3 regions of the Massilia sp. PWRC2 genome follow, and region 2 is predicted to be linked to each of the others. Evidence: predicted binding sites of a transcription regulator. Region 2 holds the regulator's gene; each other region holds the start of a gene.
What was found. The regulator sigma-54, encoded in region 2, starts transcription at its own class of promoters, with help from an activator protein. The targets are predictions, from matches to a motif close to TGGCANGNAANCTGCTTT.

Region 1 (9,929 bases), on a different contig from region 2:
GCATTGAAAATCATCGATTCCATCATCTGGGTGGCGGTGATGGTCAGTTTGTTCGACGCCCGCGCCATGGCGATCATGCGTTTTTGCAGTGCCGGCACGGCGGCGTTGCCCACTTCCACCGCGAGGTCGCCGCGCGCGACCATGATGCCGTCGGAGGCGTCGAGGATTTCCTGCAGCGCGGGAATTGCTTCGGCGCGCTCGATCTTGGCGATCAACATCGGTTTATGCTGCCACGGCTCGCCGGCGATATTGGCCAGCTGGCGCGCCATTTCCATGTCGGTGGCGCTTTTCGGGAAGGAGATGGCGAGGTAATCGGCCTGGAACGACATCGCCGTCTTGATGTCTTCCATGTCTTTCGAGGTCAGCGCCGGCGCCGTCAAGCCGCCGCCCTGGCGGTTGATGCCCTTGTTGTTCGACAGGATGCCGCCGACCCGCACGGTGGTAAAGATTTCCGCGCCCACCACCCGGTCGACGATCAGCACGATCAAGCCGTCATTGAGTAACAGCTTGTCGCCGGCGCGTACGTCGCGCGGCAAGGCCTTGTAATCGAGGCCGACGCGCTCCTGATTGCCCAGTTCGCCATTACTGCCCCACTTGGCGTCAAGAATGAAGGAAGCGCCCGGTTCGAGCAGCACCTTGCCTTCTTCAAATTTGCCAACGCGGATTTTCGGTCCCTGCATGTCGGCCATGATGGCCACTTCGCGTCCGCATTCGGCGGCAGCGCGGCGCACCAGGGCGGCGCGGTCGATGTGGTCCTGGCCGCTGCCGTGCGAAAAATTCAGGCGCACCACGTCGACGCCGGCGCGGATCATCTTGACGAGCATATCGAAGTCGGACGACGCCGGGCCGATGGTTGCAACAATCTTGGTGCCACGTAGCATGGGATGGGTCCTCAGGAAGGGAACGTCGGACAACGAGTCAAATCAAGAAATTCAGGAAATTCAGGCAGCCTTACGTTGCAGCAGGATCTCAACGGCTGGCAAGGTTTTGCCTTCCAAAAATTCAAGGAAGGCGCCGCCACCCGTGGAGATATACCCGATTTTATCGGTAATGTCATATTTTGCAATCGCTGCCAGCGTATCACCGCCGCCGGCGATCGAGAACGCGTTTGATGCGGCAATCGCCAGCGCCAGCGTCTTGGTGCCACCGCCGAACTGGTCGAATTCGAACACGCCGACCGGGCCGTTCCAGACGATGGTGCCCGCCGCGCTGATCTGCGCGGCCAGCGTGGCGGCCGTGTGCGGGCCGATGTCGAGGATCATGTCGTCGTCTTCGACGTCGGCGACGTGCTTGGTGGTGGCCACCGCCGTTGCCGAAAATTGCTTGGCGCAGACCACATCGGTCGGGATCGGCACGGTGGCGCCGCGCGCGGCCATCATGTCGATGATGGCGCGCGCCTCAGCGACCAGCTCGGCCTCGACCAGCGACTTGCCGATGTTCAGGCCGACCGCTTTCATGAAGGTATTGGCGATGCCGCCGCCGACGATCAGGTTGTCGACCTTGTCGGCCAGCGCTTTGAGGATCGACAGCTTGGACGACACCTTGGAGCCGGCGACAATCGCCAGCAGGGGCCGGGCGGGCGCGCCCAGCGCCTTGCCCAGCGCGTCGAGCTCGGCTGCCAGCAGGGGGCCGGCGCAGGCGAGCGGCGCAAATTTGGCGATGCCGTGGGTGGTCGCTTCGGCGCGGTGGGCGGTGCCGAAGGCGTCGTTGACGTAGACATCGCACAGCGCCGCCATCTTTTTGGCCAAGCCATCATCATTATTTTTTTCGCCGACATTCACCCGGCAGTTTTCCAGCAACACCACCTGACCGGGAGCGACATCGACGCCATCAACCCAGTTTTGTTGCAGGGCCACGCTCTGCCCCAGCAATTCGGCCAGGCGCAGCGCCACCGGCGCCAGGCTGTCGGCCGGCTTGAACTGGCCTTCGGTGGGACGGCCCAGGTGCGAAGTCACCATGACGGCGGCGCCCGCATCGAGGGCGGCGCGGATCGCCGGCACCGAGGCGCGGATGCGGGTATCTTCGGTGATGTTGCCGGCATCGTCTTGGGGCACGTTCAGATCGGCACGGATGAACACCCGTTTGCCGCGCAGCGCCTGCTGGTCGATCAAGTCTTGCAGTCGGATAAATTGAAGGACGTCATGCATGGCGGCTCGCGCGCGGACAGCGCTCGTAAAGTAGAAAGAACGCTATTTTACCTGATGACGGGATGGAAAACCCCTATCGGCCCGAGGGGGCGCGCGGGCAAATCACGGGCCGCGCCGCGCCCTCAGGCAGGCAGCCACAGCCGCGCCGCCGTAAACACCAGCATGCCGAACACGATGGTTTGCACCATGTGGGGCCGCAGCCAGTAAAAGGCGGCGGCGGCGATGGCCGCCAGCAATTTCGGATTGCCCAGGCTGGTCTGCAACTGGCCGCCACTCATCAGGATATCGGGGGCGATGATGGCCGCGAGCGCGCAGGCCGGCGCAAAGCGCAGCATTTCCTGCACCCGTTTTGGAATACTGATGCGATGACCCACCAGCCACAGCGACGAGCGCGCCACCGCCGTGGCGACAACCAGCGCGCCGATCACCAGCCAGATATCGAGCTCGCTCATGGTTTGACCTTCGCGCCACGCAGACGTTCGAAGCGTTCTTCGACCACCATGGCGGTGAGCATGCCAGCGACCACCGCCACCAGCAAACCGAGCTTGAACGGCAAGCTAAACGCCAGCACGGACACGCCGGCGGCAACAATCACCCCGGCCAGCACCGCCTTGTTGGCCACCAGCGGCACGGTGATGCACAAGATGGCCAGGGTACCGGCAAAGCCCAGCCCCCAGGCGGCGGGCACGGCGCTGCCCAGCAAAATGCCGATGATGGAACCGGTTTGCCAGGCGCACCAGTTGGGAAACATCAGCGCCTTCAGGTACGACAGCTTGCCCGCTTCGGGCGCCGGCGAGGGAAAGCGCTGCAAAAACAGGGCAATTGAAATGTCGCCCGAGATATAGCCCAGGCCCAGGCGCGCGCGCCATGGCAGATGGGAAAAATGGGGCGCCATCAGGGCCGAAAAAATCACGAAGCGCAGGTTGACCACCAGCGCGGTGGTAAAAATCACCCAGATGGGCGCGTTGGCAAAAATCAGCGGCAGCGCCGCCAGCTGGGCCGAACCGGCAAACACCAGCAATGTCATGCCCAGCGCGTGCGGCACGCCAAGACCCGCCTTGACCATGGCAATGCCAACCACCATGCCCCAGGCGGCGATGCCGAACAGGGTCGGCGCACCAGCGGCGAAGCCGGCTTTCCAGGCAGCGGCATCGGGGGCGTCGGACAGGTTGACCAGGGGCGCGCCGCGCTCGGCAGTGGAAGAAGGAGGAATCAGTCGATCCATGTGGCGTTCATGCCACAGGGGCAAGCATGTAAAAAAGCAAAAAAACAGGGAGCGCCAGGCAGGCACGCAGGCAGCACCCAATCGTCGGGCGCCCCCTATTTTACCGAGGGTTCCGGCAAGCCGTCCGAATCGTCTAAAATCCTGTCTACGCTAGGCCACATCGGCCCGGCCCGCCCTTCGGAGAAAATATGAAGCAGCACGTCCCTGCGGTAGAACTTGACGGCAACGACTTGCCAGCGCATTGCCCCAACCCGGCCATGCCGCTGTGGTCGTCCCACCCGCGCGTATTTCTTGACTTCGACCACCATGGCGAAGCGAAGTGCCCGTATTGCGGCACCGCCTACCGCCTGAAAGCCGGTACGGCGCTGCCGCACCACTGATGCCATGAAAACGGTCAGGCTCAACGGCAGCCCTGCCGAAGTCGAAGCGGCGTTTTATGATGCCCTCAACCGCGGCGATATCGACGCCCTGATGCTGCTGTGGGCTGAGGACGACGAGATCGTCTGTATCCACCCCGGCGGCCCCCGCCTGCATGGCCATGTCGCCATCCAGGCCGCATGGGAAGCGATCTTGCAAAGGGGCGGCCTGCAGATCCGGCCGTCGCAGCTGTACGAGGCGCACAACCTGATGAGCGCGGTACACACGGTCATCGAAGGCAGCACCGGTGTCGATCCGCAGGGCGCGCATGGCCAGCAGCCAGCCCACCTGGTCGCCACCAATGTCTACCTGAAAACCCCGCAAGGCTGGCGCATGGTGCTGCACCATGTGTCGGTGGCGCCGGGACCGGTGCCGGTGCCGTCGCCGAGCAGCATGCCGGCCACCTCGAGCCTGCACTAAGGCCACGCTTGCCGCCCTACCGCGCCCCCGCCTGGCTGCCTGGCGGCCACTTGCAGACCATTTATCCGGCGCTGGCGGCCAGCCCGGCCGGCCCACCCCTGCGCCGTGAGCGCTGGCTGGCGCCCGATGGCGATTTCGTCGATGTCGACCTGCTCGATGGCGTGCCGGGGCGTCCCACGGTGGTGCTGTTTCATGGTCTGGAAGGGTCCTCGCGCAGCCATTACGCCAGGGCGCTGATGGCGGCGCTGGCCGCGCGCGGCTGGTCGGGCGCGGTGCCGCACTTTCGCGGCTGCTCCGGCGAAGCGAACCTGGCGCCGCGCTTTTATCATTCGGGCGATGCCGCTGAAATCGACTGGATTGTGCGTCACCTGAAGGCGCGCGCCAGCGGCGTCTTGTTCGCCGCCGGCGTCTCGCTCGGTGGCAACGCGCTGTTGCGCTGGCTGGGCGAGGCGCAGCAGCAGGCGGCCATCGTCAGCGCCGCCTGCGCCATCTCGGCGCCGCTCGACCTGGCGCAGGGCGGCATTGCGCTGTCCTCCGGTTTTAATTTACTGTACACGCGCATGTTCCTGCGCACCCTCAAGCCGAAGTGCCTGCACAAGCTGGACCAGTTCCCCGGCCTGTTCGACCGCACCGCCCTGCTGGCCGCGCGCGACCTGTACGCGTTCGATAACGTGGTGACGGCGCCGCTGCACGGCTATAAAAACACCGACGATTACTGGGACCGCGCCAGCGCCAAGCACGTGCTGCACGACATCACCGTGCCCACCCTGGTGCTCAACGCCCGCAACGATCCCTTCCTGCCGGGGCGCCATCTGCCGCCCAGCGCGGCGGCGGCGGTGACACTGCGCTATACCGAGCAGGGCGGCCACGTCGGCTTCATGGTGGGCGCACCGCCGGGACGGCTCGACTGGCTGCCACAGTCCATGCTGGCATTTTTCGACGAGCACGGCGGCAGCCGCGCGCCCACCTTCGCGCCTTTGTGCGAAGCTGACGCTCAAGGATCAACACATGGATGACATCGTAAAACAGGCCATGGCCAAGTGGCCGAATGTACCCGATTGCTATGACTGGCTGGCGCTCGACGCCCGCGGCGTCTGGCGCATGCGCGACGAGCGCGCCCAGCAGCTCGGGCTGGCCGGCGACAAGGTGGTGCAAACCGCCCTGCTCGCCTTTATCAACCGCAATTACGCGGTCGATAGACGGGGCTGCTGGTTTTTTCAGAATGGCCCGCAGCGCGTATTCGTCAACCTCGCAGCGACGCCGTACATCGCCCGCACCGATCCCGTGCACGGCTTGACGGTGCAGACCGGCGCGCCGCTGGCGCCGCAGCAGGCGTTTCTCAGCGAGGCCGGCGCGCTCGTCGTGGTGGCCGGGGCGGTGGTGGCGCAGGTCGATGACCGCGATGTTGCCCCATTACTCGCCGCCCTGTCGCTCAATCACACGCCGATCAGCGACGACGCCCTGCTGGCCTGGCTGGAAAACGGCACCGGGTCGCTGCGGCTGCAACTGGGCGAGAGCAGCATTGCCGTTGAGCGCATCGCCAGCGCCGACCTTGCGGCCCGCTTCGGCTTCGTGCGTTTGCCGGCGACGGCAGGCACTGTACTGCCCGTTTAGCGCTCTTTTTTCTCTTTCTGCTCGTCACGCTGGCGCGTTTGCAATTCGCGTTCGCGTGCATCGATCAGGGCCAGGTCATAAAACGAGGCATCGGGCGCCTTGCGGGCAATGCCCAGCTGATCGACCGCGGCCGGCACGGCGCCGGCCAGCACATACGACTCGGCCAGTGCGATGTGCTGCAGGGTCAATTTGCCTTGGGCGGCATAGGCCTTGGCCAATAAATCGTAAAGTTTTGGCTCTTCCTTGTACTGGCGCACCTGGTCGCGCAAATACACGGTGGCCGCATCGAGCTGACCGGCGACGATCATGGCGTCGGCATACTGGCGGGCGATGCCGCGCGAGAGGGGGAATTTGTCGTGCGCCTGCTCGGCGTCGCGCACCGTTTGCGCCGCCAGTGAAGGCGGCTGGCCGGGGGCCAGCTTGATTTCCAGGTCGAGGGCGGCAAACAGGGCGCCGCCGTCGGAAGCACTCTGGCCGGTGGAAAACACGGCGCCGCTGACCGGCTTCATGGTGGCGCGCGCGCGGCTGAGCCAATCGGCCGCCTTCGCCAGTTCGCCCTGCTTCATCGCCAGATAGGCCAGGCCGTACTGGGCGGCCGCCTGCTGCTGGCGGTTTTGCTGCTGCAGTTGCGCATTGAAAGCGGTTTGCGCTTCAGTGCGGCCCTGGCTGCTTTCATCCTGCAGCACGCGCGCGCGCGAGCGCACCAGATAAAACTCGAGGCCATCGATGCGCTGGCGGAACGGCATGGCGCGGATGCGGGCGCGGATGTCGGTGATGCGCTCGGAGGTGAGCGGGTGGCTCATCAGCCAGGGTGGCGTCAAGTCCGAATAGACCTTGGTCGCCGTTTGCATGCGCTGAAAAAAAGCCACCATGCCGGTGGCATCAAAACCGGCCGCCGTCATGATTTGAAAGCCAACGCGGTCCGATTCGCGTTCCGCCTCGCGCGTAAAATTGATCTGGCGCTGGATCGCCAGGCCCTGGCCGCCCATGAACACGCCGATGGCGGCATCCGGCCCCGCCTTCGAGGCCAGCGCGGCAAGGATGATGGCGGCCAGCGGCATCAGGGCATCGCCCTTTTGCTGGCCGATCATGCGGGCGATGTGGCGCTGGGTGACGTGGCCGATTTCGTGCGACAGCACTGACGCCAGTTCTGACTCGTTGGCGGCGGCCAGCAGCAGGGCCGAGTGAACGCCAATGAAGCCGCCCGGCAGGGCGAAGGCGTTGAGCATGGGGTCGCGCACGCAAAAGAAATAATAATCGTTGCCGGTCTCGCCGCGCGCGCCAGGATATGCCGCCACCAGCGCATTGCCGAAGGTATTCAAATAATCGAGGATGGGGTCGTCGTCGAGAAAATCGCGGTCGCGGCGGACGTCGAACATGATCTCTTCGCCCAGTTTTCTCTCGAGCACGGGAGAGAGGTCGCCGCGGGCGCTGTCGCCCAGCACGGGCAGGCTCTGCGCCATGGCGACTGCCGGTGCGGCCAGCAGCAGGGCCAGCATGGTTGCGCGCAGCCGGCGGCGCGCTGTTCGCAGTGGGGCAGGGGCGGGGGCGAGAGTCGATTTCACGGTGCTATCATACCCGTACCCAGCCGACGCAACAGCGCGCGGTGGCCCTCTCTGACAGATTCTCATCCGAACCCATATTCACATGACTGAACCGACCCTCTCCCACTTCGACAGCAGCGGCCAGGCCCACATGGTCGATGTCGGCAACAAGGCCGACAGCGCGCGCGTGGCCGTTGCCGCCGGCACCATCCGCATGCAGCCGGCCACGCTGGCCCTGATTACTTCGGGCAGCGCAAAAAAGGGCGATGTGCTGGGGATCGCCCGCATCGCCGCCATCATGGCCGCCAAAAAAACCAGCGACCTGATTCCCCTGTGCCATCCACTGGCGCTGACCCGCGTCACCGTCGATTTCCAGATCGACGCGCCCCACGATCGGGTGCACTGCCGCGCCCAGGTGGAAACCTTCGGCAAGACCGGGGTGGAAATGGAAGCGCTGACGGCCGTGCAGGTGGGCTTATTGACGATCTACGATATGTGCAAGGCGGTCGATCGGGGCATGGTGATGACCGATGTGCGGGTGCTGGAAAAGCATGGCGGGAAAAGCGGGGACTGGACCGCGCAGCTGTAGGGCTTTGCCAAAAGTAATTCACATAGCCTTATTCCCATCAAGGACCTTGCCTGCTAGGCAAAGCAAGAAATCCCCCAACGGGGATTTCCCCCGTGCCCCCCGGTACGGCGGCGGCAGATCACATTGCTTTCAAATTCACACCAGCGCCAGATTAATTGGCATAGCGCCGCGTTGTGCCAGATGATTTGGCACAGCTCTTGGTGTGCCAAAAAAGCGCTTTGGCACTGTCCAAGCATGTGCCATAGAGAGGTTTTTTGCCAAATCATCGCTGGCCCGCAACTTGCTCTATGGAGAGTACAGGCCGACACACACAACGTGTGACACATCTTATTTCTACTTAATCTGGAGCTTATTCATGAATTTCGCTTACAAACCACAGGCACAAAAAGGTTTCACCCTCATTGAGTTGATGATCGTCGTTGCAATTATCGGTATTCTGGCAGCAGTCGCATTGCCGGCGTACCAGGATTACACGACGAAAGCCAAGGTCCAGGAAGGCGTGAGCCTGGCAAGTCCAGCAATGACCGCCATCGGTATTGCCTGCAGTGATGGCACGTTGGTGAGCGCCACCAATGCGACCCTCGGCTTGCAGGCCGCCACCGCGTATGCGGGCAAATACGTGACGTCGGTCACCGCAGCGGGCGACGCTGCTGGCACCGCCCCTACCATTGCGATCGTGTACAACACTACCATTACCGACTCTCTTGTCAGCGGTAAGACGCTGACCTACACGGGTGCATGCGGCGTTGGTGGCTTGAGCTGGACGGCGGCTGGCCTGGGTAAATTCACGCCTAAGAATTAATTCCTGATTGGTACGAAGCAATATCGAATCTGCGGCAAACCACCTCACGGTGGTTTGCCGCAGATTTTTTATTCCGATAACACAATCATCAAATAACATCAGGTTCGTGCAACCGTTGCTTTGCTGATGAGGAATCCCCCCAGCTTTAGAGAGGGCTAAAAGTAGCGATTTAGCGGCAAGTGCGGGTTTCGCCCCTGCACTCAAGGATCCGCTCGATCGATCGACTCACGTGCTACGAAGGCAGCGGGGAATTGACCTTGATGCCCACACTCTCGCGATTGTCGACATGCGACTTTTCGCGCACAAGTCGATGACGCGGTTTGATCCTGCGATTGAGCTCGAGTTCATGGCACTAAGCGCCAGCAGCGCTAGCTGTTTAAGGAGCCTTAAATACAGCTCTCTTGCCTGCCATCCTTCGCCAGGATCGCCTTCATCAGGGCGGTTGAAACAATGTGACCAAGAGAGGCCGCTTTCGCAATCCACATAACGCCCAAATTTTCATCAGCTATTGCTCCATTACCATCTATATGACAGCGACCGAGCCAGTACATGCTTCCTGAATAATTTTGCTTGGTTGCCAACTCCAGCCAGTAAATAGCACTCTCCCACTTCCCATAAGAAAGAAAGAGCACGGCCAGGTCGGTTTGTGCCTTTGCATCTCCGGCGTCTGCGCTTTCGATTAATTCCAGGTCGCCTGATTCTATCGGTATGCATATATGAGACATGATGGTGTCAAGATCAATCTTTGTCTTTTTATCATCTGCCATTGAATCATCGCCTGTTCTCGACAAAGTACCATCGGAAATTCGGCGCCACAACGTTCGCTTACTCCAATTTGTTAATGTTGCCGCTGTCGCAAGGTTGATCATTTCACTTCCAGAATAAAGCTAACGCCAGATGGGTTGGCATAGTGCTGCGTTGTGCCACATGAGTTGGCACAGTTCGTGGTGTGTCAAAAAGCTTGTTTGGCACCGCCCAGGCATGTGCCAATGGCAGATTATTTGGTAAATCTTCGCTGGCCCGCAACTTGCTGTATCGAGAGTATAGGCCGACACACCAGACGTGTGACACATATTATTTCTACTTAACCTGGAGTTTACTCATGAAATTCGCTCAAAACAAACAACAAGCACAAAAAGGTTTCACCCTGATTGAGTTGATGATCGTCGTG
Region 2 (9,929 bases):
CTTCGGTGGCGAAGAATTCGTCGTGCTGCTCATCGACGCCGATCTGGACAGCGCCACCGTCGTCGCCCAGCGCATCCGCGCCAGTATCGCCAACATCCCGTTTGAATTATCGAGCGGCGAACTGCTGCCGGTGTCGGTGTCGATTGGCGTGGCCACCCTCGACGATTTCGAGCGCGATCATGCCATCGAGGGCGTCGCCCAGCAGCTGGTGGCGCAGGCCGATTCGGCCCTCTACCAGGCCAAGGAAACGGGGCGCAACCGCGTGGTCAGCTTCGACGACTGAGCGTTAGCGCGTTAGTCCGCTACTGCAGCAGGCGCCCTTCGGCGCGCGTGACGGCCTCGCCCGAACCACGCAGCACCACCACATCGCCGGCATGGAGCACCGTCTGCGCACTGCTGTCGATGCGCTGCCTGCCGCGGCGCACCGCGGTCACCTCGGCGCCGACCGCGCCCAGTTCGAGCTCGCCAATGCACTTGCCGACCGCGCCGGCGTGCTCGCCCAACGTCACCGTATGCAGGCGCACGTACAGGTGCGCGGGATCGTCCGAAATATCACCGGCGCCGTGAAAATAGCCGCGCAGCGAAGCGTAGCGTTCATCGCGCGATTCCTGCACCCGGTGCACCACGCGGCGCAGCGGCACGCCCATCATCACCAGCGCGTGCGAGGCCAGCATCAGGCTGCCCTCGAGCGCCTCCGGCACCACCTCGGCGGCCCCGGCGCGTTTCAACAAATCGAGGTCGGTGTCGTCGTGACTGCGCACGATCACCGGCAGCGCCGGCGCCAGTTCGTGTGCCAGGTGCAGCACTTTCAGGGCCGACGCCGTGTCGGCATAGGTGATCACCAGGCAGCTGGCGCGGTTGATACCGGCCGCCACCAGCGACTCGCGGCGGGCCGCGTCGCCATACGCCACGTGGGCACCGGCCGCCTGCGCTTCCTGCACCCGTTCGGGGTCGAGGTCGAGCGCCTGGTAGGTCACTTTTTCTTCCGTCAGCAGGGTCGCCAGCGATTGCCCGCTGCGGCCGAAACCGGCGACGATCACGTGCTTTTGCAGGGCCATGCTGCGGCTGGCGATTTGCGTGAGCTGCAGCGACTGCAGCATCCATTCGTTGGTGGCCACCTTCATGACGATCTGGTCGGACTTGGCGATGATCAGCGGTGCGATCAGCATCGACAGCACCATCGACGCCAGCACCAGCTGGATGATGAAGGGATCGATCAGCGCCGCGCCGGCAGTCAGATTGAGCAGCACGAAGCCGAATTCGCCGGCCTGCGCCAGTGCCAGGCCGGTGCGCATGGAGACGCCGTCGGAGGCGCCGAACAGCTTGGCCAGCCCGGCGATGAGGGCGAACTTGAGCAGCACCGGTCCGCACAGCAGCGCCAGCACCAGCAGCCAGTGCTGCAGCACCAGGCCAACATTGAGCAGCATGCCGACGGTGATGAAAAACAGTCCCAGTAAAACATCGCGAAACGGCTTGATGTCTTCTTCCACCTGGTGCTTGTACTGGGTTTCCGACACCAGCATGCCGGCCACAAAAGCGCCCAGCGCCATCGACAGGCCGGCCTTCTCGGTAATCCAGGCCGCCCCCAGGGTGATCAACAGCAGGTTGAGCATGAACAGTTCCTGCGAGCGCCGTTTGACCACCAGGGTGAACCACTTGCGCATCAGCTTCTGGCCGAAAAACAACAGCAGCACCAGCACCACCACGGCTTTTAGACTGGCCCAGCCCAGGGTGGCGGCCAGCTCGGTGGGCTTTTGCGCCAGCGACGGGATCAGGATCAGCAGCGGCACCACCGCCAGATCCTGGAACAGCAAGACGCCGATGATGCGGCGACCGTGCTGGCTTTCCAGTTCGAGCCGTTCGGTCAGCATCTTCGAGACGATGGCGGTGGACGACATCGCCAGCGCGCCGCCCAGCGCAAACGCCGCCTGCCAGCTGATGCGCCAGGGCGGCGGCAGCACGGTTGCCAGCACCAGCGCCAGCGCCATGCTGGCAGCGATGGTCGCCAGTACCTGCGCCAGGCCCAGGCCGAACACGATCGAGCGCATCGCCTTTAACTGTGACAGCGAAAACTCGAGGCCGATGGAAAACATCAAAAATACCACGCCGAATTCGGCCAGCGCATGGGTCGAGGCGTTGTTGTCAGCCAGCCCCAGTGCGTGCGGACCGATCAGGATGCCGACCGCCAGATAGCCCAGCATGGGCGGCAGGTGCAGCATGCGAAACAGCACCACGCCGAGGACGGCGCTGCCCAGTAGCAGCAGGGTCAGTTCGAGGCCGGACGCCATGGGCTAACGGCGCCGCCGCAACGCTGCGGCAGTCGAACAAGTGATAAGAACAGCGTAAAGACGGTGATGTAAAATGACTGGCAAGTTTTTTGCTTTCCCAATTCGTTTATACTGCCTGGACGAGTGTAACCCATGAAAAAACAATGTTGAAAGCTTTTGACGAAAACCTGATGCAGCGTTCCATGCAGCTCGCGCGCGAAACGCTGGCGATCGAGGCCGACGCCATCCGCGCCTTGCACGAGCGCCTCGCCACTGACGACAGCGTCGGCCGCGCCGTCAGTCTGCTGCTCGCCTGCAGCGGGCGCGTGGTGGTATCGGGGATCGGCAAGTCCGGCCACATCGCCCGCAAGATCGCCGCCACCCTGGCCTCGACCGGCACCCCCGCCATGTTCGTCCACCCGGCCGAAGCGGCCCACGGCGACCTTGGCATGGTGACCCCGCAAGACGCCTTCATCGCCATTTCGTATTCGGGTGAATCGGCCGAACTGATGGCCATTCTGCCGATCGTCAAGCGCATGGGCGCGCCGCTCATTTCGATGACCGGCAAGCCGCAATCGTCGCTGGCACTGATGGCCGATGTTCACCTGGACGTCTCGGTGGCCAAGGAAGCCTGCCCGATGAATCTGGCGCCGACGGCCAGCACCACCGTCACGCTGGCGCTGGGTGACGCCCTGGCAGTGGCGCTGCTCGATGCGCGCGGCTTTCGCGAAGAAGATTTCGCCCGCTCGCACCCCGGTGGCGCTCTCGGTCGCCGTTTGCTCACGCACGTGCGCGACGTCATGCGCAGTGGCGCCGCCGTGCCCGCCGTGCCGGTCGATGCCACGCTGTCGCAGGCGCTGCTGGAAATCACCCAGAAGGGCATGGGCATGACCGCCATCGTCGACGCCGCGCAGCGCCCGATCGGCGTGTTCACCGATGGCGACTTGCGCCGCCTGATCGAACGGGTGCAGGATTTTACGAAGATCATGATCCGCGACGTCATGCATGCCGACCCGCGCCGCGTGCGCGCCGAGCAGCTGGCGGTCGACGCCGTCGCCATCATGGAACAGCACCGCATCAACCAGATGCTGGTGGTCGATGCCGACGACAAGCTGGTGGGCGCCCTGCATATCCACGACCTCACGCGCGCCAAGGTGATCTGATGATCAACGCTGACTACACCCTGGACCACGTGCGCCGCGCCGCTGCCGTGCGCCTGCTGATCCTCGACGTCGACGGCATCCTCACCGACGGCAGCCTGACCTACGGCGCCGATGGTGAAGTGACCAAGACCTTCAATGTGCTCGACGGCATGGGCATCGAGCTGCTGCAAAAAACCGGCGTGCCGGTGGCCATCATCAGCGCCCGCAAGTCGGCGGTGGTGGTACGCCGCGCGGCCGATCTGAAAATCGCCCACGTCTACCAGGGCACGCACGACAAGCGCATCGCCTTTGCCGAGCTGCTGGCCTTGACTGGCTTGACGGCAGCCGACTGCGCCTACATCGGCGACGACGTCATCGACCTGCCGCTGCTGCGCCAGGTCGGCTTTGCCGTCACCGTGCCCAGTGGCCACGGCGAAGTGCAGCACCGCGTGCACTACGTCACCCGTGCGTCCGGCGGCCGTGGCGCCGTGCGCGAACTGTGCGACCTGATCATGCGCGCCCAACACAGCTACGACGCCGCGCTGGCGCCGTACTTCGCCTGACATGGCACGCCCCCGCCACAAGCGCACTTCGCACCGCTGGCAGGTCAGCGCCACCATCGGCGCTGGCGTCCTGCTGGCCCTCGGCAGCTTCTGGCTGGTCGAAGTGATCAACCGCGGCGATTTTGCCAGCAGCAGTGTCGCCCGCAGTGAACCTGACTACATCGTCGACAATTTCAGTGTGGTCAAGATGACCGCTGACGGCAAGCCGCGCTACATCGTCGCTGGCGACAAGCTGACCCACCGCCCCGATAACGACACCGCCGACATCGTGCTGCCGGTGGTACAGAGCCTGTCGCCGCCGCTGCCGCCGATGACCATGACGGCGGCGAATGGCCGCATCGACCAGACGAAAAATATCGTCGACATGATGGGCAACGTGCTGGTCGAGCGGCCGGCATCAAATCAGGGCCCGCACCTGCGCCTGAAAACCGAGGCGCTCACCATCCTCACCGACGAAGACAAGCTGCGCACCGATCTGCCGGTCGAGATGCTGCAGGGTGACACCGTCGTCACCGGTGTGGGCATGCTGGCCGACCGCGCCGCCGGCCAGATCGATATTTATAACCGCGCCCACCTGGTCTACCCGCCGCCGCCGCCGCAGCGCCGCCGCTAGCGGGCGCCGTGACGTCCCTTTTTCTGAAATCGAGAACCGACCATGCCATTTCGTTTTTTTAGCCGGGCCCTGTTTGTCGACGTTGCCGTCGCTGTTGCCGTCACCGTCACCGTCGGCGGTGCCGCCCGTGCCGAACGCGCCGACTCGTCCAAGCAGACCATCGTCGATGCCGCCTCCATCACCATCAACGATGTGACGCAGACGCGCACCCTGGTGGGCAATGTCGAACTGCAGCGCGGCACCCTGTTGATGAAGGCCGGTCGCGCCATCATCAAGAGCGACCCGGAAGGCTACGTCTACGCCACCTTTTATGCCGATCCGGGCAGCCTGGCCACCTTCCGCCAGAAGCGCGACGGCGGCGATATCTGGGATGAGGGCGAGGCCGAGCGCATCGAATACGACAACAAGCTGGAAATCGTCAAACTGTTTTCAAAGGCGAAGATCACCACCGTCGAAAACAAGCGCAAGACCCAGGAAGTGCAGGGGCCTTATCTGTCCTACGACAGCCGCAAGGAAGTCTATGCGGTCGAGAACGATGTCAGCGGCACCACCAAGGCCGATGGTGGCCGCGTACGGATGGTGATCGAGCCGAAGCTGCCGCCGGCGCCAGGCGCAGCGCCGGCACCAGCACCTGCATCAGCACCAGCGCCAGGCGTTCCCGCAGCGGCGAAAAAGCCATGATCGAAGCGAAATCGTGTGGCAGCACGCTGATCGTGCGCGGCCTGCAAAAAAGCTATGGCAAGCGGCTGGTGGTGCGCGACGTCTCGCTGCAGGTCGAGTGCGGCGAAGTGGTCGGTTTGCTGGGGCCGAATGGCGCCGGTAAAACCACCTCGTTCTACATGATCGTCGGGCTGGTGCCGTCGGACGCCGGCACCATCGACATCAGCGGCGTCGACATCTCGCGCCTGCCGATCCACCGCCGCGCTGCCCTCGGCCTGTCGTATCTGCCGCAGGAAGCGTCGGTGTTTCGCAAGCTGACGGTGGAAGAGAATATCCGCGCCGTGCTCGAGCTGCAAAAAGTCGACGGCAAGGCCTTGACCAAAGCGCAGATCACCGAGCGGCTCGACAGCCTGCTGGCAGATCTGCAGATCGACAAGCTGCGCGACAACCAGGCTTTGTCGCTGTCGGGCGGTGAGCGCCGGCGGGTGGAAATCGCCCGGGCGCTGGCCACCAACCCGCGCTTCGTGCTGCTCGATGAACCATTCGCCGGGGTCGATCCGATCGCCGTCATCGAGATCCAGCGCATCGTGCGCTTTTTGAAAGAGCGCGGTATTGGCGTCCTCATTACCGACCACAATGTGCGCGAGACGCTGGGTATCTGCGACCGTGCTTACATCATCAACCAGGGCGCCGTGCTCGCTTCGGGCAGCCCTGACGACATCATCGCCGACGAGTCGGTGCGGCGCGTGTACCTGGGCGAACACTTCCGCATGTAAGCATCCGTCAAAAGCGAGCCATGAAACAGTCACTTCAACTACGTACCTCGCAACACCTGGCGCTCACGCCGCAGCTGCAGCAGTCGATCCGCCTGCTGCAACTGTCGACCCTCGAGCTGCACCAGGAACTCGAGCATCTGTTGTCCGACAATCCCCTGCTCGAGCGCCTCGACGATCCGCTCGACCACTCGGTGCGCCTGCTCGCCGACGGCGCCGTCGGCGCCAGCGGCAATGCCGAAGCACCTGAAGTGGGCAACCAGGATGCACCGCCCAACGCCGATGCACCGGCGGCCGACGCCGACAGTGGCGAAGCGGTCGACATGGGTGGCGAGAGCACCCAGGACACCAGCGCCGACAGCGAAGACTGGAGCGAAGCGTCGCGCAACAAGTCGCCCGACGACGAGGAATCGCGCCCGCAGATCGAAGCGACCGCCACCACCCTGCGCGAGCACCTGTCCGAACAGATGCGCCTGGCGATGCTGGAACTGCGCGACCGCGCGCTGGTCGAACTGATGATCGATGCCCTCGACGACAATGGCTATCTGACCGAGTCGCTCGAAGAGATACTGGAGCGCATGCCGGCCGAGCTGGAGATCGATGCGGACGAACTGAAAACCGCGCTCTCGCTGCTGCAAAGTTTTGATCCCGCCGGGGTGGGCGCGAGGAATGCCGGCGAGTGCCTGGCGCTGCAGATTCGCCGCATGCCGGCAATCGCCATGGTGACGCGCCGCATGGCGCTCGAGATCGTCTGCAAGCACTTGACCTGGTTCGCCCAGCGCGAATTTAACAAGCTCAAAAAAGCGCTCGCTTGCGATGACGAAGATTTGCGCGAGGCGCAAGTGGTGATCCGCCAGTGCAACCCCCATCCGGGCGCCGGTTTCGGCGCCGGCACCTCCGATTACGTGGTGCCCGACGTCATCGTGCGCAAGGCGCGCGGCGGCTGGACCGTCAGCCTGAACAATGACGTCATGCCGCGCCTGCGGGTCAACAATATGTACGCCAGCCTGCTCAAGCAGGGCAAGGGCGAGGGCCAGATGGGCGCCCAGTTGCAGGAAGCAAAGTGGCTAATCAAAAATATGCGGCAGCGTTTCGACACCATCTTGCGGGTCGCCGAAGCAATTGTGGAGCGGCAACGTAACTTTTTTTCGCACGGCGCGGTCGCCATGCGTCCCCTTGTGCTGCGTGAAATTGCTGATACACTGGGCCTACACGAGAGCACTATCTCCCGGGTAACCACTCAAAAATACATGCTGACCCCGCATGGAATGTTTGAGTTGAAATATTTCTTTGGCAGCCACGTGGCGACCGACGCCGGCGGCGAAGCATCGTCGACAGCGATCCGGGCACTCATCGTGCAATTGACAGGAGCGGAAGACCCGAAGAATCCACTTTCAGACAGCAAGATCGCAGACATGCTGGGGGAACAAGGTATGGTCATAGCGCGCCGCACGGTGGCCAAATACCGTGAAGCGCTGAAAATCCCGCCCGTCGCTCTTCGCAAGAATCTGTAGATCGTTTTTTCAGTGTTCCTCTGCGTCCCGCTTTATGCGGTTTGCATGAACAGGAAGCGACATCATCAAAGGAGTGTGTATGAATCTCACAATCAGCGGACATCATCTTGAAGTGACCCCAGCCATCCGTGAATACGTACAGAGCAAACTGGAACGCGTCCGGCGCCATTTTGATCAAGTGATCGACATTGCCGTCATCCTCACCGTCGACAATCTGACTGAAAAAGAAAAACGGCAAAAAGCCGAAATCAACCTCCGACTTCCGGGCAAGACCATCAACGTTAACGCCCTGTCGCACGACCTGTATGCCGCCATCGACGGCTTGATCGACAAGCTCGATCGCCAGGTCATGAAATACAAAACCCAGGTCCAGGACCACGATCACCAGGCCATCAAGCACCTGTCCGAAGAAGAACTGCCGGCCGCTGCTGCCTGAGTCACCAGGTCCCCTAATATGGATGAGGGCGCCCGCGGGCGCCCTTGTCACGTCGGGCGTGCCGGCGTCGCTGCTAGAATAGGTGTTTTCCCCTCTCTCTGCCGCCATGACCGACTTCGTCAAGACCCGCATCGCCAACCGCACCGCCATCATCACGCTCGACCGTCCGCGCACCCTCAATTCGCTGTCGCTGGAAATGATCCGCGCGCTCACCGACGTGCTGCTGGCGTGGCAGGATGACGATGCCATCGACGCCGTGGTACTGCGCAGCAGCACCGACAAGGCCCTGTGCGCGGGCGGCGACATCCGCTATTTTTACGACGTCGGCACGCTGCCGACCACCGGTGGCAGCGCCTCGCTGGAAGATTTTTTCACCGAAGAATACCGCCTCAACCACCTGATTCACTTTTATCCGAAAACCTATATTGCCCTGATGGATGGGGTGGTGATGGGGGGCGGTCTGGGCGTGTCGGAAGCGCACCGCCAGCGCGGCTTGCGGGTGGTCACCGATGGCAGCAAACTGGCCATGCCGGAAGTGAACATTGGCCTGTTTCCCGATGTGGGCGGCAGTTATTTTCTCAGCCATGCACCGGGCCGGCTGGGGTATTACCTGGCACTGACGGGCTTGACCGTGCGCGCCGCCGACGCCCTCTATTGCGGCCTGGCCGACACCTTCGTGCCGCAGGCACAGATGGCGGCGCTGCTTGAACTGATCGAGACCACCCCAGGCACCCAGCTGCGCGCTGCGGTGGCGGCGTTTGCCGCGCCGCACCGGGCCGCCGCCGACGCTGCTCTGGCGCCGCTGGCCGAGGCGCGCGCCGCCATCGACCGCCATTTTAGTCATTCCACCATTGAAGCCATCATTGCTTCGCTGGCCACCGACGACAGCGTACTGATGCAAAAAGCGCTGGCCGCCATGCACAAGCGCTCGCCGCTGCTGTTAAAAGTGACCCTGCAACTGTTGACGCGCGGCGCCAGCCTCGATCTCGCCGATTGCCTGCGCATGGAACGCATCCTGGTGCGGCGCAATTTTGAACATGGCGAAGTGCTCGAAGGCATACGCGCGCTGGTGATCGACAAGGACAATGCGCCGGTGTGGAACCCGGCCACGCTCGAAGGTGTGACGGCAGCGATGGTCGAACGGTTTTTCGCGTCACCGTGGCCGGCGCGCGCGCATCCGCTGCGCGACCTCGGGAAAGAATAAAGCTACGATTGTTCGCGGTGGCGCAGCACCACCCGTTCGGTGGGCGCGAAATACGCCGCCAGCCGCTCGGCCATATACACCGAGCGGTGCTGACCACCTGTGCAACCGAGCGCCACCGTCAGGTAGCTGCGGTTGTCGGTTTTAAATGAGGGCAGCCATTTTTCAATGAACGCGCGGATATCTTCGAGCAGTTCGCCGGCCGCCGGCTGGGCGTCGAGGAAGGCGATGACGGGCGCATCCATGCCGGTCAGCGGGCGCAGCCTGATGTCGTAGTAGGGATTGGGCAGGGCCCGCACATCGAAGACGAAATCGGCATCGAGCGGCACGCCGAGCTTGAAGGCAAAGGACTCGAAAAACAGCGTCAGCGGCGCGCGTTCGAGCGCCACCAGTTCCTTGATCCAGGCACGCAATTTATTGGCGGACAGGTCCGAGGTATCGATGACCAGGCCCAGTTGCTCGATGGCAGACAGCCGTTCGCGCTCTTCGGTGATGCATTCGATCAGGGTGCGGCGCGACGCCGGGTTTTCGTCCGGGCGCAGCTGGTGCGACAGCGGGTGGCTGCGGCGCGTTTCGGAAAACCGCGCCACCAGCGAATGGGTATTCGAGGTCAGGAACATGACCTTGACGTCATGCCCCTGCGCCTTCAGTTCGGCCACATTGACGGGCAATTCGACCAGCGACTCCGAGCTGCGGGCATCGACCGCCACCGCCAGGCTGGGCACGCCCTCGGCGATCAGGGTGTCGACCAGTGGCCCCA
Region 3 (9,929 bases), on a different contig from region 2:
GCCCATTTACGGCTCACTGGCGCCCCCTTGCCGGCGGTGAAACTGGGGCAGGACAGTGATGCCGCAGAAGGCATGGACCTGGTATTTACGGGTTTTCCCTTGGGGATGGTGCTCGGTTTGCATCCGGCCACCCACCGCGCCTTGCTCGCGGCCATTACGCCGATCGTGATGCCGTCGCTCAGTTCAAAATCGCTGGATGTGCGCATGATTGCTCAGTTGCAGCGTCCGCCTTTTCAGATCTATCAGCTCGATGGCACCGCTTACCCCGGGAACAGTGGCAGCCCGGTGTATGACCCGGGCACCGGCGTGGTGCTGGCAGTAATCAATATGACCTTTGTTAAAGGTCTGAAGGAAACTGCCATCACCAATCCGAGTGGCATTTCATACGCCATACCGGTCAGCTATGTGCGTGATTTATTGCAACAAAAATAGGCTTGAAGAAAATATTTTCAGCTGTCGTGCGCCGCTGCTGCAAGTTGGATGGGGTAAAATACAGCGCATTAAAAAGTATTTAAATTACAATTCCCGGGCGCTCTCGCTAGTGCAGTCCGGTTAACAAAAACGCATTTGTGGTCGCGCACGCCGCGCCGCCGCCTGCCATTTAGGGGATTCTGACGTGAATATTTTTAAAACAAGCACCATCAAGTCGCTGGCCATCGTTGCCATGCTGTGCGGCGCTGTGGCATTGACGGGTTGCGCCAGCACTCCCCTGGCGGCAGCCCCGGCGACGCCAGCCGCGCCTGCGCACGACTATCTGATCGGCCCGGGCGATACCGTGTCGATCACGGTGTGGCGCAATCCTGAAGTGTCGATGTCGGTGCCGGTGCGTCCGGATGGCAAAATCACGACCCCGCTGGTGGAAGACCTCGATGCCAGCGGCAAGACGTCGACGCAACTGGCACGCGATATTGAAACCGCATTGAGCAAATATATCCAGCAGCCCGTGGTGACGGTCATCGTGACCAGTTTTGTTGGCACCTATGGCGAGCAAATCCGGGTGATCGGCCAGGCCGCCAAGCCGCAAGCGCTGTCGTATCGGCGCGATATGTCGCTGATGGATGTGTTGATCGCGGTCGGTGGCATTACGGAATTTGCGTCCGGTAACAAGGCCAGCATTATTCGCAATGTCGACGGCAAGATGCAAAAAGTTCCCGTGCGTTTGAATGACTTGATCAAGGATGGCGACATTTCCGCCAACATCGCGGTGCGTCCCGGCGACGTCCTGGTGATCCCGGAAAGCTTCTTTTAAGCTGTCGAGAATTTTTACACCCTGCAATTTTATTGTCGGGAGTTGCGCTGCAAGTCCTTGAAAAGTAACAGAGTTTTTGGATGGCGGCAGCTGGAACGAATATTGCTACGCTGTTGCTACACTGTAATCGGGAGAGCGTTCATGCTTCCCTGCTGCTGCTACCATTTGAAGGAATGAGCGTGTCTATAGAACAAACCCCAGGCGATGGCGGCAAGCCCGCAGTCCCCGAGCATACCGCCGCTTCGCTGTCGGCCGCTGGCAACGCCCGCCGTCGCTTTGCCAAAACCGCCGCTCTTGGCTCGACGGGCGTGGTGCTGACCCTGGTCAGCCAGCCGGGCATGGCGGCGCTGACCTGCAAGTCGCCTTCGCGCAATATGTCGAAGCTGGGCAGTGTGCATCCGAGCGACAGCGCGGCTTGTTCCGGTGTCGGTCCCTTGACGTGGTACAAGAGCGGCGCCTGGCCGTGCAGCCAAAGTGCGTGCTTCGGTCACATCTTCCCGTGCAAAAACGCCACCTACGCATCGACATCGCTCAAGGACGTGCTGGGAAATACCAACACCGACGATATCTCGAAGTTCGGCGCGGCGCTGGTCGCCACCTATATGAACGTGCAGTCGGGCAAAATCGGTTTCCTCACCCTGGAAGACGTGATTTCGATGTACACCGAAATCCAGAGCAAGTATCAATACAAGCCGAGCGCCACCGTCACCTGGAGCATGGCCGAGCTGACCACGTATTTGCAATCGACTTACATGGAATCCTGAGTTTCGCTGCAAGTCGACGTTTTGCTTTCTTCCTCTTCCTCAGTGCCAGCGCGACGCTGGCGGCTGCGCCCCGGGCAGCAGGTACTGCGCCGCCAGTGGGGCGACGAATGCGTGGTTTTCAATAATCTGTCAGGCGACTGCCACCTGCTCGACGCGAATGGCTACGACGTGCTGGTGTGCCTGCAAAACAGCGCCGAGCCGATGGACACGGCGGCCCTGGCCAGTCGATTCAATCTCGACGATGCCGACGAAGTCGATGCCCTCGAACGGGTGCTGGCCGGACTGGCTGGCTGCGAACTGATCGAGGCGCTGGCGTGAGCGAAGTAACAACGGTGGCCAGCCTGTCGGCGGCCGAGCTGCGCCAGCGCCTGGCCGGTCCCGGCCTGTACCTGCGCACCGGCCCTTTTATTAACCACATTGCTGCCGTTAATGCGCCGATTGCCCATGGCATCGGCTTGATGTATGCCGACTATAGCCTTGCCGAATCGACTGAGTTTGCCGATTTTCACCTCGGCTTTCACAGCTCGACCGGCTGGCGCCGCTGGTGGCGTCCGCAAGTGCGGTTTACCAATGATGGCGAGCGTCCGTTCACGCCGCTGCCGTTCGAGCAGGGCTACGCGATGTTCGAATGGATGCTCAACTGGTGTGTTTCCAGCCGCGCCCACGAATACCTGATGATTCACGCCGCCGTCATCGAGAAGGATGGTTGCGCGGCGATTTTGCCAGCCCCGCCCGGTTCCGGCAAAAGCACCCTGTGCGCCGCGCTGGTGCACCGCGGCTGGCGCTTGCTGTCGGACGAATTAACGCTGATCCGCCTGACGGACGGCCAGATCGTGCCGTTGCCGCGCCCCATCAGCCTGAAAAATGCCTCGATCGACATCATGCGCGCCTACCTGCCGGCGCCTGTGTTCAGTCCGCCCGCCGATTACACCCATAAGGGCACGGTGGCGCACCTGAAGCCGCCGGCCAGCAGCGTGGCGCGCGCCGGTGAAACGGCACGGCCGGCGTGGATCGTGTTTCCGCAGTACGCCGCCGGCGAAGCGGCCGTGTTGACGCCGATGGCGCGTGCGCGGGCTTTCATGCAGCTGGCCGACAACGCCTTCAATTTCAGCCTGTTGGGCGCCGACGGCTTCAATGCACTGGCGGCGCTGATCGAGCGCAGCGATGCCTTCAGTTTTCGTTACAGCGTGATCGACGAAGCGATCGACATATTCGCCGGGTTGCGGCCATCGCAGCCATGAGCCGGCCGCTGCCCTTGCTGGTGCGGGTGCTGCGCGCGCCCGCCGCCCTCGCTCCTTTCAGCCTGGCCGACTGGGACATGATCTTGCGCCAGGCGCTGGCCGCCAACCTGAGTGCCGGCCTGTGGGCGGCGCTCGACGAGGCCGGTGTGATCGATCAGGTGCCGGCGCCGGCGCGCACCCACCTGGCATGGGCGCGCCGGCTTGCCGAACGCCATGCCAATGCCGTGCACTGGGAGGTGGCGCAGATTGCCGCCGCCCTGGGCAAGCTCGCTATGCCGCTGATTTTGCTCAAGGGCGCAGCCTATGTTGCCAGCGGCGCAGCGGCGGCTCGCGGCCGCTTGTTTTCCGACATCGATATCTTGGTGCCGAAAGAACAACTGGCAGAGGTCGAACATGCCCTGTTGATGCACGGCTGGCGCGGCGGCCACCACGACGAATACGATCAGCGCTATTACCGCGAATGGATGCACGAGTTGCCGCCGATGCAGCATGTCAAGCGGCAAACCATGATCGATGTCCACCACGCCATCCTGCCACCGACCGCGCGCCACCATCCCGATCCACGCTTGCTGCGTCAAGCGGCGGTGACGGTGCCGGCCGATCTGCCCTTGATCTTGCAAACGCTCGATCCCGTCGACATGTTGCTGCACAGCGCCACCCACCTGTTTTATGACGGTGAGACCGACAAGGCCCTGCGCGACATGGTCGATATCGACCGCATGCTGCGCGCTTTCGATGCCGATCGCTGGCAGCGGCTGGCGGCGCGTGCCGTCGTCCTCGAATTGCAGCGGCCGCTGTTTTATGCCTTGCGCTATGCCGCCTGGCTGTTCGGCACGCCGGTACCGGCCGCCGTCATGGCCGCCGCCACTGCCAACGGCAGTCCGAACGCCATCCTGCGGGCGCTGATGGATGGGTTGTTTCAGCGCGCCTTGTTGCCTGATCACGCCAGCTGTGATCGTACCGGCACGCGGGCGTCGCGCTGGCTGCTGTATGTCAGGGGAAACTGGTTGCGCATGCCGCCGCTGATGTTGGCGCGCCATCTTTTTCACAAAGCATTTGTTACTCCCAAGACCACGCCAGCAGCGTGAGTTTTTGGGGGCTGGCATCGGCTTGCGCAGCGCAACCGGCCGCTGACGCCCCACGCGGTATCAATCAATATTCGCTTGGCAAGCTTCGCGCAGCGAATGGTGATCAATCCGTCCAGCCTGATGTTGCATCTGTAAATTAATTTTCGTTCAATAATGTCGGGAAATCTTACAGTGCATGATGTGGCATCGAGGAACACCTGGATAACTCATTGATTTTAATCATATTAGATTGGCTGGCACGGTACCTGCTTATACACCGACAAGCAAGTCAACGAATTCCACCCTGGAGCCTTACCATGAATCTCAAAAAAATCTTCCTCGCGGCATGCATCGCCAGCGCTGTCGTCTCCGTACCTGCTTCGGCTGGTGTCCTGGGCGTGGCTGACCTGGCCATTACCGGCCTGGCGCTGGTAACCGCAACCACCGGCAACGGCACCCTGACCCCTGGTCAGCCTATCGTTGGCGGCATCAAAATCGTTGGTGATCAGCGCACCGGTTCGGCAGCCGCCAACTTCAACAACGTGCAAGCCATCGGCGCTGGCGACGGCAGCATCACCGGCAACGTCGATACCATCGACGTCAAATATCGCTGCGCCGGTCCTGACTGCGCCGCTGCCGCTGCCCTGTACGCCGCCGGCGGCCAGGCTGTCGGTACCACCGATGCCCAGCCTGAAAACAACCTGCACACGCACATCTCGACCCCAACCCTGAACTTTGCAATGGGTGACATGGTCATCGCCGGTACCGCCGTGAGCGGCCCAGGCGCCAACGGTCTGACCCGCGCCGATTCGTCGGTTGCCGCCTCAACCAACAAAGGTGGTGCGAGCGGCAGCATCAACAACGGCGTGGAAGCGCAGTCGTCGACTTCGTTCCAGCTGCTCAGTGGCGCTGACGTCGGAAGTTCGGTCAACGCCCAGTTCTCGCTGAGCTACGACGTGTTCCGCAAAGTCTTCATTGATCCTGCCAATGTCAACACCAAAGGCATCGCAACCGCCGGCACCAGCTTTATCCTGGAGCTGAGCAGCAACGATCCTGATTTCATCAGCATGACATTCGCACCGACCATCTTGAATGGCAACTTCAGCAGCTTCAGCGCCGCTGGTAATAAAGAAGTCAACCAGAGCGGTACCGCCCTGTCGGATTCGCGCGTGTTGCGTGCTGGCTTCACCTACACCGTCACCGTGACCCAGTCGTCGCTGTCGTCGGCGTCGGAAGTGCCAGAGCCAGCCAGCGTTCTGCTGATCGGTCTGAGCCTGCTGGGCCTGGGCGTCGCCCGTCGCCGTCGCGGTTAATGACCAAGGCGTGGCCCCGCTACGCAGGCATTGCCCTGAAAACCTCCGCCCTTACCGGCGGAGGTTTTTGCTTTTACGGAACAGTTTCGGTTAGGATAGGGTTTTATTCGGACGCCGCTCCTTCCCATGACTGATGCCACGTCTTCTCGCAGCACCGATAACATCAGCGGTCATGCGCAGCCGCTAGCGGGCCTGCACCGGCCCACCAGTGTCGCTGCGGTGGCGGCACTGGTCGTACAGGCGCGGCGGGACGGCACGGCCTTGTACCCTGTCTCGACGGGCTTGAATTTTGGCTACGGCGGCAAGTCACCGGTACTGCCCGGTTGCGCGCTGGTTGACCTCAGTGGCATGAACCGCATCCTCAATGCGGGCGCCATTTCGCTGGCCAATCCGGTGGCGGTGATCGAGCCGGGAGTGACCCAGCAGCAGCTTTACGACTACCTGCAGGCACATTGTCCCGAACTCACGTTCAATGTCACCGGATCGGCGCGCGCCACCAGTATTCTGGGCAACGCGCTCGATCGTGGTGTCGGCTATTTCGGGCCACGCAAGGAAGACGTGTTCGGGCTGGAAGTGGTGTGCGGGTCAGGCAAGATCCTGCAGACCGGTTTTCGGCGCCTGGGCGAGCACTCGCCGCTGGCGCACAGCCACCCGTACGGCGCCGGCCCGATTCTCGATGGTCTGTTTTTTCAAGGTAACTTCGGGATCGTCACCAGTGCCTGCTTCCGGCTGGTGCCACGGCGGCCGTGCCAGGTGGCGCTATCGCTGTCCTTGCGCGACCCTGCCCAGCTGCCGCAGTTCATCGATCAGCTCGCCGCGCTCAAGCGTGAGGGATGTGTCGAGTCGGTCACCCATCTCGGCAACCAGGCCCGCACCCATGCGACACTGATGTATGGCATCACCGCCTACTTGAAGGAATATGGGGTGGCGCCAGAGCGCCTGCTTGCCGAGGCGCAGGCGGTGCTGATCACCATCGCCCCCGGCGAATGGTCCAGCCTCGGCGCAGTCACCGGCACGGCGGCGCAGGTCAAGGCCAACATGGCGGAAATCCGTCGCCGCATGAAATCGCTGGCCAAGGTGACCGTGGTGACCGAGCAAAAGCTGGCGCGCGGCTACCGCTTGTTGCACGCGCTGCGCTTCTGGCGGCCGGCACGCGCGCGCGCCGCTGCCATCGCCGCCGTGCGTCCCCTGCACGGGCTGGCGCTGGGCGTGCCCACGGATGCGGCGATTGACAATCTGCTGTGGCTGGCAAATGCCGCGCATTTGCCGGCCGAACAGCTTGACCAGTCCAGCTGCGGCTTGTTGTACATCAATCCGGCGTTGCCGCTGCAAGGCGCTTTCGTCGCCGCCACCATCGCCGATCTGGAGGCGCTCGCCCAGCGCCATGGCCAACGCCTGTACATGACCCTCAATATCGAGACAGCAACGTCGATGGTGGCGGTGATTAATCTGCTGTTTGACCGCACCGACAGCGCCGCCACGGCGCGCGCCCATGCCTGCGCCGATGCGCTGCTAGAGCGCATTCGCGCGCTTGGCCTGGAAGTGTACCGCGCCCGCGCTGACATGATGGCGGGGATGGTAGCAGGACAGCCGGATTACTGGGAGACGGTGCGCGCCTTGAAGACCGAACTCGATCCGGACAATATCATCGCGCCGGGGCGCTACAATCTGGCGCGCTGATGTCGTGGAACGGTGTCAGCCGATGTTGAGTAGGCGGTGGGCAATACCGCGCTCTTCGCTTGGCGAGAAAAAATACGGGTAGAGCGAGCGCTCGGTGCCGGGATTGCTGCTGGTGCCGCCCAGCCGTTCGATTTCGCGCTGGACATTGTCGATACTGGTCCACAGCAGGTAAGCAGGGGCGTTGACGCGCGGATTGCTGCGCACTTCGCACAGCCGCTTAAAACCCAGCATGGTTTCGTAATAGCGGCGGTGACGGGGATTGACCTCAATAAAGACGTCAGTGCAATTGTGCAGGTAGCGGCCGTAGATGAACAGGATATGGAAAAGCGAGGCGAGCGCCTTCTTCGAGCCTTCCGCAGGATCGAATGCAAGTTTGGTAATCTCGCAAACCTTCGCGCCGCGCGAGCGGAACTGGTCGATGTGATCTTTGAACACTTCGTCTGCCAAAATACCGATTTCTGAATCAATGCTCAGAGTGACCGTCCCGCGCACCACGCCGCCGTCATTGGCAGAAAGGGTGATGCGATTGGGGCGGTCTTCGACCTTGTGAGTGCCGGCATAACCGCGCCAGGCATACATCTTGTTAATCAGCAAGCTGGCAGAACTGCGTCCTTCATCTGTATCGGCCACGCGAATGCCAAATGTTTTGTTGTTGATAGCCACGTCGTGGATGCTAGCACACTCTGTGCCGCCGTCCGCTGTGCCGACGGTATTATCGGCAAACGGTTGGTCAACTTCCGAGTCAAAGCCGACCATTTCAACTGGTTTATTGTCGCGCGTCATCGTCGTCATCATCGTCTCCCCGTTGAAGCGCCCCTGACCGCCAAGATGTCGTATCCGGGGCGGTCTAGAATTGCATATTTGCTATCAATCGCTCGATGGTAACACCGTATTTTTCGACTGGCAAGTAATTTTACCACGCGGAAACTCTTGTGTCGTGATAGTGCGCGCCGTTGACATTGACGGCGCACAATCCCAATGCAAGCGCTCAGATCACGATTATTTTGCCGTCGCGGCGGCACTCGGCTTGCTCATCGCCGCAGCCAGGTGGGCACGGATGCTGCTATTTTTTGGTGCCAGCGACGCGGCTTTTTGCAAAATCGGCAGTCCCCGCGCCGTATTGTTTTGCTGCACCAGGATCCAGCCCAAGGTGTCCATCACCTCGGGCTGTTGCGGCGCGAGGGCGCTGGCCTGCTCGGCCGTCTGCAGGGCTTTGGGGTCATTGAGCTGCAGGTAGGTCCACGCCAGGTTGTTCAGCACGGCCAGATTGTTGGGTGAGCGCTTCAGCAGCGCCTCAAACTGCGATGCCGCTCCCAGATAATCTTTGCGTTTCAATGTCGTTTCAGCGCGGAACATTGGCACCAGCAAGTCATCGGCGTGGGTTTTTTCCCACTGCGCAATCAACTCGTCGGCCGCCTTGGTCTTGCCCGCTGCCACCATGGACTGGAACAGTTTGATCGCCACCGGTGCGCTATCGGCGGTGCCGATTGCCAGCTTGTATTGCGCCGTGGCCAAGTCAGGCTTTTTCTGTACCATCAGGATGTCGCCTTCGAGCAGGTGACCGGTGGCCGCCTGACCGGCAGTTTTTTGCAGCTGGCGGGCAATCGTCAGCGCGTCTGCGCTGTCGCCGCGTTCCAGCAACAACAGCGCCAGTTTCGCATTGGCATCGTGGAAATTCGGCTGCAGCGCCACGGCCTTGCGCAAGTCCTCGACCGCTGCGGTGCCGTTATTTAACTGCAGGTGCATCGCTGCCATCCGGTATTGCGCCTGGGCCGATTTGGGGGCGAGGCTGGCCAGCTTGCTGAATGACTCGAGCGCGCCTTGCGGATTGCCACTGGCGGCCTGCGCTTGGCCTAACAGGTCGGCCAACATCGGATCGCTCGGGTTAGCAATCTGCATTTTTCTGGCCACTGCCTCTGCCTTGGCAGCGGCGTTTTGCTGCATATACAGGCGGCCTAGTGCCAAGCCCAGGGGCACGGAGTCGGGCTGCTCGATGGCGGCCTTTTCCAGCAGACTGCGGGCTTCCTCAGGTTTGCCTTGCGACACCGCCAGTTCGGCGAGCGAACTCATGGCGATGGTGCTGGTCGGGTTCTTGGCCAGGAACGCTTGCAGCCGTTGCTTGGCAACCTCCGGCTGTTTGTTGGCCAAGGCCAGACGGGCGGCATGGCCTGCCGCCAGAAAATAATCGGCCTGGGCGGCCAGTGCCTTGTCAAATTCGGCGTACGCATTGACGGTGTCGCCGCTGGCGCTGTAAATGCGGCCTTTGGCATCATGGGCGATGGCGCTGTTTGGTTTGACCTTGAGCAAGCCATCGACTGCGGCCTGGGCTTTATCGAAATGGCGCAAACCCAGTTCAGTGTCGGCCAGCAAGATGGCGGGATCTTCTTGCGACGGGTCCATGTCAATCGCTTGTTGCAGGTCAACCAACGCGCCGGCCGTATCGCCGGTGCCCAGCTTGGTCATCGCGATGCCCATATGCAGCGGTGCCTGTTTCGGTTGCAGCGCCAGCGCCTTGGTGAAATAGGTTTTCGCTTTTGGATAATCGCCCATTTGCAGAAAGACTTGCCCGGCCAGGGTGAGCAACTCGGCGTTCCCTTCTGCATTTTTGAGCAAGG

Region 1: ACP7BZ_RS17050 (pilin) is a predicted target of sigma-54. The motif match lies at 8,226-8,243, and genes of this name have one in related genera.
Region 3: ACP7BZ_RS19520 (EDSAP-1 family PEP-CTERM protein) is a predicted target of sigma-54. The motif match lies at 4,577-4,594, and genes of this name have one in related genera.

Annotation. Positions count from the first base shown of each region.
Region 1 is NZ_JAFCUW010000008.1:281,292-291,220, forward strand. It holds gene pyk (pyruvate kinase) at 1-881, opposite strand, end outside; gene ACP7BZ_RS17005 (phosphoglycerate kinase) at 942-2,147, opposite strand; gene ACP7BZ_RS17010 (AzlD domain-containing protein) at 2,270-2,599, opposite strand; gene ACP7BZ_RS17015 (AzlC family ABC transporter permease) at 2,596-3,372, opposite strand; gene ACP7BZ_RS17020 (zinc-finger domain-containing protein) at 3,561-3,752, shown strand; gene ACP7BZ_RS17025 (YybH family protein) at 3,757-4,209, shown strand; gene ACP7BZ_RS17030 (YheT family hydrolase) at 4,218-5,225, shown strand; gene ACP7BZ_RS17035 (DUF2946 family protein) at 5,218-5,823, shown strand; gene ACP7BZ_RS17040 (M48 family metalloprotease) at 5,820-7,322, opposite strand; gene moaC (cyclic pyranopterin monophosphate synthase MoaC) at 7,471-7,956, shown strand; gene ACP7BZ_RS17050 (pilin) at 8,312-8,758, shown strand; gene ACP7BZ_RS17055 (tetratricopeptide repeat protein) at 9,145-9,627, opposite strand; gene ACP7BZ_RS17060 (pilin) at 9,861-9,929, shown strand, end outside.
Region 2 is NZ_JAFCUW010000009.1:156,686-166,614, reverse strand. It holds gene ACP7BZ_RS17845 (diguanylate cyclase) at 1-283, shown strand, start outside; gene ACP7BZ_RS17840 (monovalent cation:proton antiporter-2 (CPA2) family protein) at 303-2,288, opposite strand; gene ACP7BZ_RS17835 (KpsF/GutQ family sugar-phosphate isomerase) at 2,432-3,430, shown strand; gene ACP7BZ_RS17830 (KdsC family phosphatase) at 3,430-3,972, shown strand; gene lptC (LPS export ABC transporter periplasmic protein LptC) at 3,974-4,585, shown strand; gene lptA (lipopolysaccharide transport periplasmic protein LptA) at 4,628-5,266, shown strand; gene lptB (LPS export ABC transporter ATP-binding protein) at 5,263-6,021, shown strand; gene ACP7BZ_RS17810 (RNA polymerase factor sigma-54) at 6,042-7,532, shown strand; gene hpf (ribosome hibernation-promoting factor, HPF/YfiA family) at 7,612-7,968, shown strand; gene ACP7BZ_RS17800 (enoyl-CoA hydratase/isomerase family protein) at 8,075-9,172, shown strand; gene rapZ (RNase adapter RapZ) at 9,175-9,929, opposite strand, start outside.
Region 3 is NZ_JAFCUW010000011.1:72,357-82,285, forward strand. It holds gene ACP7BZ_RS19490 (S1 family peptidase) at 1-432, shown strand, start outside; gene ACP7BZ_RS19495 (XrtA/PEP-CTERM system exopolysaccharide export protein) at 665-1,249, shown strand; gene ACP7BZ_RS19500 (hypothetical protein) at 1,429-2,013, shown strand; gene ACP7BZ_RS19505 (HPr-rel-A system PqqD family peptide chaperone) at 2,056-2,331, shown strand; gene ACP7BZ_RS19510 (HprK-related kinase A) at 2,328-3,254, shown strand; gene ACP7BZ_RS19515 (nucleotidyltransferase domain-containing protein) at 3,251-4,342, shown strand; gene ACP7BZ_RS19520 (EDSAP-1 family PEP-CTERM protein) at 4,639-5,634, shown strand; gene ACP7BZ_RS19525 (FAD-binding oxidoreductase) at 5,761-7,314, shown strand; gene ACP7BZ_RS19530 (N-acyl amino acid synthase FeeM domain-containing protein) at 7,330-8,109, opposite strand; gene prsT (XrtA/PEP-CTERM system TPR-repeat protein PrsT) at 8,314-9,929, opposite strand, start outside.